Regions from separate parts of the Streptomyces sp. NPDC030814 genome, predicted to be linked through region 2. Evidence: predicted binding sites of a transcription regulator. Region 2 holds the regulator's gene; each other region holds the start of a gene.
What was found. The regulator HrcA, encoded in region 2, represses chaperone genes, less so after heat shock. The targets are predictions, from matches to a motif close to TTNGCACTCNGNNNNNCNGAGTGCNAA.
Positions count from the first base shown of each region.

Region 1: groES (co-chaperone GroES) is a predicted target of HrcA. The motif match lies at 1,858-1,884, and genes of this name have one in related genera.
Region 3: groL (chaperonin GroEL) is a predicted target of HrcA. The motif match lies at 1,588-1,614, and genes of this name have one in related genera.

Region 1 is NZ_JBVIDX010000011.1:36,142-39,417, reverse strand. Features, by position in the region: gene groL (chaperonin GroEL) at 1-1,243, opposite strand, end outside; gene groES (co-chaperone GroES) at 1,403-1,711, opposite strand; gene ACZ43N_RS23290 (polysaccharide deacetylase family protein) at 1,938-2,915, opposite strand.
Region 2 is NZ_JBVIDX010000021.1:30,195-33,470, forward strand. Features, by position in the region: gene dnaJ (molecular chaperone DnaJ) at 1-1,035, opposite strand, end outside; gene hrcA (heat-inducible transcriptional repressor HrcA) at 1,036-2,052, opposite strand; gene ACZ43N_RS32345 (MBL fold metallo-hydrolase) at 2,366-3,100, shown strand; gene ACZ43N_RS32350 (DUF3097 domain-containing protein) at 3,143-3,276, shown strand, end outside.
Region 3 is NZ_JBVIDX010000017.1:165,040-168,315, forward strand. Features, by position in the region: gene groL (chaperonin GroEL) at 1-1,424, opposite strand, end outside; gene ACZ43N_RS30090 (cold-shock protein) at 1,793-1,996, opposite strand; gene ACZ43N_RS30095 (MoaD/ThiS family protein) at 2,459-2,734, opposite strand; gene thrC (threonine synthase) at 2,857-3,276, opposite strand, start outside.

The sequences.
Region 1 (3,276 bases), on a different contig from region 2:
CACCGGAGACGATGCCTTCCTCGACCGCGGCGCGGGTCGCGGAGATGGCGTCCTCCAGACGGTGCTTCTTCTCCTTCAGCTCCACCTCGGTGGCGGCGCCGACCTTGATCACGCACACGCCGCCGGCCAGCTTCGCGAGGCGCTCCTGGAGCTTCTCGCGGTCCCAGTCGGAGTCGGTGTTCTCGATCTCGGACTTGATCTGGGCGACGCGGCCCTGGACGTCCTCGGAGTTGCCGGCGCCGTCGACGATCGTGGTGTCGTCCTTGGTGACGGTGACGCGGCGGGCGGTGCCGAGCACGTCGATGCCGACCTGGTCGAGCTTGAGGCCGACCTCCTCGGAGATGACGGTGGCGCCGGTGAGGACGGCCATGTCCTGCAGCATCGCCTTGCGGCGGTCGCCGAAGCCGGGGGCCTTGACCGCGACGGCGTTGAACGTGCCGCGGATCTTGTTCACGACGAGGGTGGAGAGGGCCTCGCCCTCGACGTCCTCGGCGATGATCAGCAGCGGCTTCGAGGAGTTGGTCTGGATGATCTTCTCCAGCAGGGGCAGCAGGTCGGCGATGGCGCCGATCTTGCCCTGGTGGATGAGGATGTAGGGCTCGTCGAGGACGGCCTCCATGCGCTCCTGGTCCGTGACGAAGTACGGCGACAGGTAGCCCTTGTCGAAGGCCATGCCCTCGGTGAAGTCCAGCTCCAGACCGAAGGTGTTGGACTCCTCGACGGTGATGACACCGTCCTTGCCGACCTTGTCCATCGCCTCGGCGATGAGCTCGCCGACCTGCTGGTCCTGGGCGGACAGCGCGGCGACGGCGGCGATGTCGGACTTCTCGTCGATCGGGCGGGCCGACGCGAGCAGGTCCTCGGAGACCGCGGCGACGGCGGCGTCGATGCCCTTCTTCAGGGCGGCCGGGGAGGCACCCGCGGCGACGTTCTTCAGGCCCTCGCGCACCAGCGCCTGGGCGAGCACGGTGGCGGTGGTGGTGCCGTCACCAGCGATGTCGTTGGTCTTGGTCGCCACCTCCTTCACCAGCTGCGCGCCGAGGTTCTCGTACGGGTCCTCGATCTCGACCTCGCGGGCGATGGTCACACCGTCGTTGGTGATGGTGGGGGCGCCGAACTTCTTGTCGATGACGACGTTGCGGCCCTTGGGGCCGATCGTCACCTTGACCGTGTCGGCAAGCTTGTTGACGCCGCGCTCGAGGGCGCGACGGGCGTCCTCGTCGAACTTCAGGATCTTCGCCATGGCAGCGGGAGCCCTCTCGGAAATCTCGGGTGAATGCAGACTGCGCCCCGGGCGCCCGGCTTCTTGGTGGTCGCGGGGGCCAGGGGCGCAGCTCAAAGCAATGTGTTTCGCGAAGTGACGCGCCGCTGTGGGCGGCGGGGCTGCCTCGCGAGAGGTGAACTACTTCTCGATGATCGCGAGGACGTCGCGAGCCGAGAGGACGAGGTACTCCTCGCCGTTGTACTTCACCTCGGTGCCGCCGTACTTGCTGTACAGCACGATGTCGCCGGTCTTGACGTCGAGCGGCAGGCGCTCGCCGTTCTCGAAGCGGCCCGGGCCGACGGCCAGGACGACGCCCTCCTGGGGCTTCTCCTTGGCGGTGTCCGGGATGACCAGGCCAGAGGCGGTGGTCTGCTCGGCGTCGAGCGGCTGGACCACGATGCGGTCCTCGAGCGGCTTGATGGCAACCTTGGAGCTGGTGGTCGTCACGATCCGACCTCCCCCTTCGGAGATCTCACGGGGTTAACTGTCTGAGGTGGCGACCAGGTGGATCCGTCGTCGCGGGTGCCGGACCTGCCCGTCGCGTAGTTGGCACTCTCCAGGGGGGAGTGCCAGACCTGAGACTATGACCGTGGTTAGCACTCGGTCAAGCGGACTGCTAATTGCGGCCGCGTGGCGTGGTGCCGGACCCCGGCTGGCCGTGAGGTTCCACCCTTCAGAGGTAATCCTCCAAACGACCTACCGTCAGACCTTGTTCCTGGACGCGGCGCAGGAGCCGCGTCGTCATCCCGGTGAGTGTGGTGCCGTTCCGCTGGTCCGGGCCCCTGAAGCGGGCGAGGACGATGTCTCCGGGGCGGAGGCGGTCGCCGACGGTGGAGCGGAGGTCGTCGGCCTGCGTGGAGGCGCGCCACAGGACGACGGCGGCGATGCCGCAGTCGGCGGCGGCGCGCAGTGTGGTGGTGTCGTAGACGCCGTACGGCGGGCGGAACAGGGTGGGGCGGATACCGAAGCGCTGCTTCAGCTTGTCCTGCTGGCCGCAGATCTCGGCCCGCTGCCCGGCGTACGGCAGACCGCGCAGGGCGATGTGGTCGAGGGTGTGGTTCTGCACCGTGGCGCCGACCGAGCGCAGCCGGGCGAAGTGGCCGTAGCCCGGGCCGACGACACTGTCCGTGAGGAACATGGTGACCGGCAGCCGCAGTTCCCGCACCATCCGCACGAACCGGGGGTCCTTCGCCGCCCCGTCGTCGTACGTCAGGAACACCACCTTGTCCCGGGTCTCGATGCGGTCGACGACGGGGGCCGGACCGGCGCGTACGACTCGCGGTGCGTGGGGCCGGTCTGGGTGCTCGGGAGCACGGGCGAGCGGGGCGGAGAGCCCCCAGCGACGGTACGCGGGCGAGTGGGTCCGGCCACGGGGCGGGGTGGCGCGGCGACGGGTCGGTGGGACGGTACGGCCGGGCACGCGCGCAACAGGGGCGCCACGGCCCGGGGCGTCAGGACCGCCGCCCCGCCCCTCCGGACCGGGGCGGGAAGCACCCGAACCAGCGGGGCGATCGCCCGACCCCGCATCCGAGCCCAACACGCCGGAGGGGCCCTGCCTCCCGCCGGAACCCGTTCCTCCAGGGCGTCCACCGGCCGGCTCGCCGTCGCCGGGCCCCAGGGCCAGGGTTGCCGTCGCCCCCGCCGTCGGCATGGCCGGCCGCGGGGTCGGGTGGGCGGCGCAGGAGGTGAGGAGGAGAGCGGCGGCGACGGCCAGTGCGAGGGGCAGGGGATGGGTCCGGAGGCCGCGGACGGTCACAGGCAGCCCCAGGTACTCAGGGCGGGCTTCTCCTTCGCCGGCCCAGCCGGGGTGAGCGGCACCTCCGCCGGCCTCCCCCGCCTCACCGCGGCGACCCGCGCGGCGTACGGGGCGTGCGCGGCGTACGGGGCAACCGACACGTACGCCCGGCGCGGCTGCCTGGCGGACGTACCGGTTGCCCGCGCCTTGGGCGCATCGAGGCCACGAGGGGCGGGCCGCCGCCGGCGCCCCCGCTTCGCCCGCCGCCCTCCGTGTC
Region 2 (3,276 bases):
CCGCAGCAGCTGCTCCTGCTCGGGGTCGAGTTTCGTCGGGGTCTGCACCTCGACGTGGACGATGAGGTCGCCACGGCCTCCGCCGCGCAGATGTGTGACACCGCGCCCGTGCAACGGGATCGACTGGCCGGACTGGGTGCCGGGCCGGATGTCGACCTCCTCCAGACCGTCCAGCGTCTCCAGCGGCACCTTCGTGCCGAGCGCCGCCGCGGTCATGGGGATCGTCACCGTGCAGTGGAGGTCGTCGCCGCGCCGCTGGAAGACGGCGTGCGGCAGCTCGTGGATCTCGACGTAGAGGTCGCCGGCGGGACCGCCGCCGGGGCCCACCTCGCCCTCGCCGGCCAGCTGGATACGCGTGCCGTTGTCGACGCCCGCCGGGATCTTCACGGTCAGCGTCCGCCGCGACCGCACCCGGCCGTCGCCCGCGCACTCGGGGCACGGGTTCGGGACGATCGTGCCGAAGCCCTGGCACTGCGGGCAGGGCCGCGAGGTCATGACCTGGCCCAGGAAGGACCGTGTGACCTGCGAGACCTCACCGCGGCCGCGGCACATGTCACAGGTCTGCGCGCTCGTGCCGGGGGCCGCGCCCTCGCCGCTGCAGGTGCCGCACACCACGGCCGTGTCGACCTGGATGTCCTTCGTCGTGCCGAAGGCGGCCTCGTCGAGGTCGACCTCCAGCCGGATCATCGCGTCCTGGCCGCGGCGCGTACGCGACCGGGGGCCGCGCTGGGACGCCGTACCGAAGAAGGCGTCCATGATGTCCGAGAAGTTCCCGAAGCCACCGGCGCCGAAGCCGCCCGCGCCGCCGCCGCCCGACTGGGACAGCGGGTCACCGCCGAGGTCGTAGACCTGCTTCTTCTGCGGGTCCGAGAGAACCTCGTACGCCGCGTTGATCTCCTTGAACCGCTCCTGCGTCTTCGGATCGGGGTTGACGTCCGGGTGCAGCTCGCGAGCGAGCCTGCGGAACGCCTTCTTGATCTCGTCCTGGGACGCGTCGCGGCGCACGCCGAGTACGGCGTAGTAGTCCGTGGCCACTTAAGACTCCGCCAGGATCTGTCCGACGTACCGTGCCACCGCTCGTACCGCTCCCATCGTTCCCGGATAGTCCATGCGCGTAGGTCCGACCACGCCCAGTTTCGCGACTGCCTCGCCGCCCGAACCGTAGCCGACCGAGACGACGGACGTGGAGTTGAGTCCCTCATACGCGTTCTCGTGACCGATGCGGACGGTCATGCCCGAATCCCCTGCCTCCCCCAGCAACTTGAGGAGGACGACCTGTTCCTCCAGGGCTTCGAGGACAGGTCGGATCGTGAGGGGGAAGTCATGTCCGAAGCGGGTCAGATTGGCGGTGCCGCCGATCATCAGCCGCTCCTCGTTCTCCTCGACCAGGGTCTCCAGCAGGGTGGAGAGCACCGTCGAGACGGTACCCCGGTCCTCGACGTCGAACGCCTCCGGCAGGTCCTCGACCAGCCGGGGCACGTCGGTGAACCGGCGGCCCGCGACCCGGCTGTTGAGCCGGGCCCGCAGATCCGCGAGAGACGTTTCTCCGAACGGCGCCGGGCAGTCGACCATCCGCTGCTCCACCCGGCCGGTGTCCGTGATCAGCACGAGCATCAGCCTGGCGGGGGCCAGCGACAGCAGCTCCACGTGCCGCACCGTCGAGCGGGTCAGCGACGGGTACTGCACGACGGCGACCTGCCGGGTCAGCTGGGCGAGCAGCCGTACGGTCCGCGCGACCACGTCGTCCAGGTCGACGGCGCCGTCCAGGAAGTTCTGGATGGCACGCCGCTCGGGCGCGGTCATCGGCTTGACGCCGGCCAGCTTGTCGACGAAGAGCCGGTACCCCTTGTCGGTGGGGATGCGGCCCGCGCTGGTGTGAGGCTGGGCGATGTAGCCCTCGTCCTCCAGCGCCGCCATGTCATTGCGGACCGTCGCCGGGGACACGCCGAGGTTGTGCCGCTCGGTGAGGGCCTTCGACCCCACCGGCTCCTCGGTGCCCACATAGTCCTGGACGATGGCGCGCAGCACCTGGAGCCTGCGTTCACTGAGCATTCGCGCACACCTCCAGCTCGTCTCCCGCGCGACTTCCCCCTTGGCACTCACCGCGGGCGAGTGCCAACACTCCCCGCCCAGTGTACGGCGGTGGGGTACGCCCCGGGCAAGGCCGGTCCAGCCATGTCATGCCGAGGTGTACCGACCTGTCCGGCGATGTCGCACCGCGTTCTACCGACGGGTACGGGCGGTCGAGGGGCCGCCGGCACCGGCGGAGGGTGATGAGGAACACGGATGCCGGGGCCGGGGGAACGCCGCGGGTGCCGCGGGCGCCAGGGGGCCTTCACCCGCTTCCGGGGACTAGCTTCGGGTCATGACGGTGACTTGGGAAGAGTGCGGGTGGGAGGGTCTGGCGCCACGGGTCGGACGGTGCCGCCTCCCCGGCTGGGACTGCACGGTCGGGCTGGTGATCGGGGACGGCGCGGCCCTGATGATCGACGCGGGTGCGAGCCTGGGGGAGGGCGCCCGGTTGCGCGGCCAGGCGCGTGAGCTGCTCGGCGGCACCCGTGTGACACATCTCGCGCTCACCCATTCCCACTTCGACCATGTCTTCGGGGCGTCCGCGTTCGCCGGGGTGGAGGTCTTCGGCGCGGTGGGCCTGGACGGCGTGCTGGCCTGCGAGCGGGACGAGCTGCGCGCCGACGCCGTCCGTCACGGGCTCGCCCCTCAGGACGCCGCCGAGGCCGCTGACCTCCTCGTACGGCCCCGCCACCACGTCTCGGGCGAGTGGACCCTGGACCTGGGCGGCCTCCAGGTGCTGCTGGCGAACGTGGGGCCTGGGCACACGCCCCACGACCTGGCGGTCCTGGTGCCCGGCTCGTCCGCCGCTCCCGAGATCGTCTTCTGCGGGGACCTGGTGGAGGAGTCCGGCGAGCCCCAGGCCGGTCCCGACGCGGTCCCGTCCCACTGGCCGGCCGCCCTGGACCGGCTCCTGGAGCTGGGCGGCGAGGACGCGCTGTACGTGCCCGGTCACGGGGCGGTGGTCGACGCGGCGTTCGTGCGGGCCCAGCGCGAGGCACTCGCACGCCGCTTCGGCGTGTCGGACTGAGCACGGGGGATTCCGGGCGCGGGTTCTCCTATCGTCATCCGAATGCGCCAGTACTCTCCGGATCTGACCCCACCGTGGAAGAAGCCCAAGCCGGTTCCCGAGGTCCCGGCCGACCCGGGCCTGGTGGTCGAGGAGGCCGACGGCGGTTTCTGCGGCGCGGTGATCCGCTGCGAGGC
Region 3 (3,276 bases), on a different contig from region 2:
AGGCCGTGGCCGACCTGGAGGTTGCGGACCTTCTCCACGACGACGCCACCCTCGAGACCACCGTTGACGGCGATCTGCTTGAGCGGGGCCTCCAGCGCGAGCTTCACGGCGTTGGCGCCGGTCGCCTCGTCACCCTCCAGCTCCAGCTTCTCGAAGACCTGGGAGGCCTGGAGCAGGGCCACGCCACCACCGGCGACGATGCCCTCCTCGACGGCAGCCTTCGCGTTGCGAACGGCGTCCTCGATGCGGTGCTTGCGCTCCTTGAGCTCGACCTCGGTCGCGGCACCGGCCTTGATGACGGCCACGCCGCCCGCGAGCTTCGCCAGGCGCTCCTGGAGCTTCTCGCGGTCGTAGTCGGAGTCGCTGTTCTCGATCTCGGCGCGGATCTGGTTCACGCGGCCGGCGACCTGGTCGGCGGAGCCGGCACCGTCGACGATCGTGGTCTCGTCCTTGGTGATGACGACCTTGCGGGCGCGGCCCAGGAGGTCCAGGGTCGCGTTCTCCAGCTTGAGGCCGACCTCCTCGGAGATGACCTCGCCGCCCGTGAGGATGGCGATGTCGCCGAGCATGGCCTTGCGGCGGTCACCGAAGCCCGGGGCCTTGACGGCGACGGACTTGAAGGTGCCGCGGATCTTGTTGACGACCAGGGTCGACAGGGCCTCGCCCTCGACGTCCTCGGCGATGATCAGCAGCGGCTTGCCCGACTGCATGACCTTCTCCAGGAGCGGGAGCAGGTCCTTGACGTTGGAGACCTTGGAGTTGGCGATGAGGATGTAGGGGTCCTCGAGCACCGCCTCCATGCGCTCCATGTCGGTGGCGAAGTACGCCGAGATGTAGCCCTTGTCGAAGCGCATGCCCTCGGTGAGCTCGAGCTCCAGACCGAAGGTCTGCGACTCCTCGACGGTGATGACGCCTTCCTTGCCGACCTTGTCCATGGCCTCGGCGATCAGCTCGCCGATCTGGGTGTCGGCGGCGGAGATGGAGGCCGTGGAGGCGATCTGCTCCTTGGTCTCGACCTCCTTGGCCTGGTCGAGCAGCGCACCGGAGACGGCCTCGACGGCCTTCTCGATACCGCGCTTCAGGGCCATCGGGTTGGCGCCGGCGGCGACGTTGCGCAGGCCCTCGCGTACGAGCGCCTGGGCGAGGACGGTCGCGGTGGTCGTACCGTCACCGGCGACGTCGTCCGTCTTCTTGGCGACTTCCTTGACCAGCTCGGCGCCGATCTTCTCGTACGGGTCCTCGAGCTCGATCTCCTTGGCGATGGACACACCATCGTTGGTGATCGTGGGGGCGCCCCACTTCTTCTCGAGGACGACGTTCCGGCCCTTGGGGCCGAGCGTCACCTTGACGGCGTCCGCGAGCTGGTTCATGCCGCGCTCGAGGCCGCGCCGCGCCTCCTCGTCGAACGCGATGATCTTGGCCATGTGAAGTGGTCCCTCCAGGACTGGGGGTGATTCCTTCGGACCGCGCCCGCGCCCGCGACGGACGGCTCGCCTGCCTCGTGGTTCCTTGCCCCACCTGGCCTGCGGGCCTCACCGACCCGGTCCTTCGTTGTCACTCTCACCTTCAGAGTGCTAACGCCAATGATTAGCACTCGGCATGGTCGAGTGCAAGCGCCTCCGGGTGATCCGCAGGTGAACGCGCCCCTGCGCGCCCGGTCCGCGCCCCGCCCGCGCGGCCGTCGGCGGACGCTTCGGCGGGGTGCGGACACGCGGAAGGGTCCGCACCCCGAGTACGGGGCGCGGACCCTCCGAGAAGAACGAAGAACGTCGCTGCTAACCGGCGCGTTGCTTCAGCCTGCGAGACGGACCATGTCCGCCTGCGGACCCTTCTGACCCTGCGAGATCTCGAACTCGACCCGCTGGCCCTCTTCCAGGGTGCGGTAACCGTCCATCTGGATCGCGCTGTAGTGGACGAATACATCCGCACCACCGTCGACCGCGATGAAGCCGTACCCCTTCTCCGCGTTGAACCACTTGACGGTGCCCTGAGCCATGCCTAACTCCCCTATTACTGGCCCTTGCACAGATCCGCACTTCGCGGACCCGGGTCAGACCTCACCCCCCAACGGTTGGGGGTGTGCGCCGGAACGCGTCGACCGCGGCTGAATGTATCTGCCCAACTGCCGTCTGCAACAGGTCAATCGGACGAGAAAATCTGGACAGGCCCGGTCGGGAATGTACGAACAATTCCCCTGAATTCAGGGCAAGTCGGGCCCCATAAAAGGAGCGAAACACGCAAATGCCCTACAGACTTTGGCTACTTCATATAGGGCGTGCGGCGCGATTGGATATGCACCCGGCATGAAATCACAATGACGATCGGACCGGGTTCCCCAACTGTACCGTGCTCAACCATAGAGAATTGCCCCCTCCGCTTCTCTCGCGGTGGGGGCAATTCGATGAACAGTCCGTAATCACTGTTACCGACGGTTACTACCGACGGGTACGGAACGGGTTCAGCCGCCGGCGACGGCCGGGATGATCGACACGCCCGCCCCGTCCGGCGTTGCGGTCTCGAGGCCCTGCTCGAACCGCACGTCGTCGTCGTTCACGTACACGTTCACGAACCGCCGCAGCTTCCCCTGGTCGTCGAGGACGCGCGCGGCGATCCCGGTGTGGTTCTTCTCCAGGTCCGCGATGACCTCGGCGAGGGTGGCACCTTCGGCCTGCACCTCGGCCTGACCGCCGGTGTAGGTGCGAAGGATGGTGGGGATGCGAACGCTGACGCTCATGACGTGTGACCTCCGGGTGTGTGCGGCAGAGCTATGGGGCGCGGGGTTGTGTTGGATCTGCGGCTGCCGCCGCGTGGGCGCGACCGGCCCCCACGGGCCCGCAGACGAACGACTACCAGGCCTTACACAAGCCCGGCCTCACGGAACGAATCGAGGTTGGGCCGAATGGTCGCGGTGAGCCCCGTCCCGGCGACCGCGTCCAGCGTCTTGAGACCGTCACCGGTGTTGAGCACGACGGTCGTCAGCGCCGGGTCCAGCAGCCCGTTCTCGATCAGCTTCTTGGTGACCCCCACGGTCACCCCGCCGGCGGTCTCCGCGAAGATCCCCTCGGTCCGGGCGAGCAGCTTGATCGCGACGACGATCTGCTCGTCGGTCACGTCCTCCACGGCCCCGCCGGTCCGGCGGGCGATGTCGAGGACGTACGGCCCGTCCGCAGGGTTGCCGATCGCCAGCGACTTGGCGATCGTGTCCGGCTTCTGCGGCCGGACGACGTCGTGGCCCGCCTTGTACGCGACCGACACCGGCGAGCAGCCCTCGGCCTG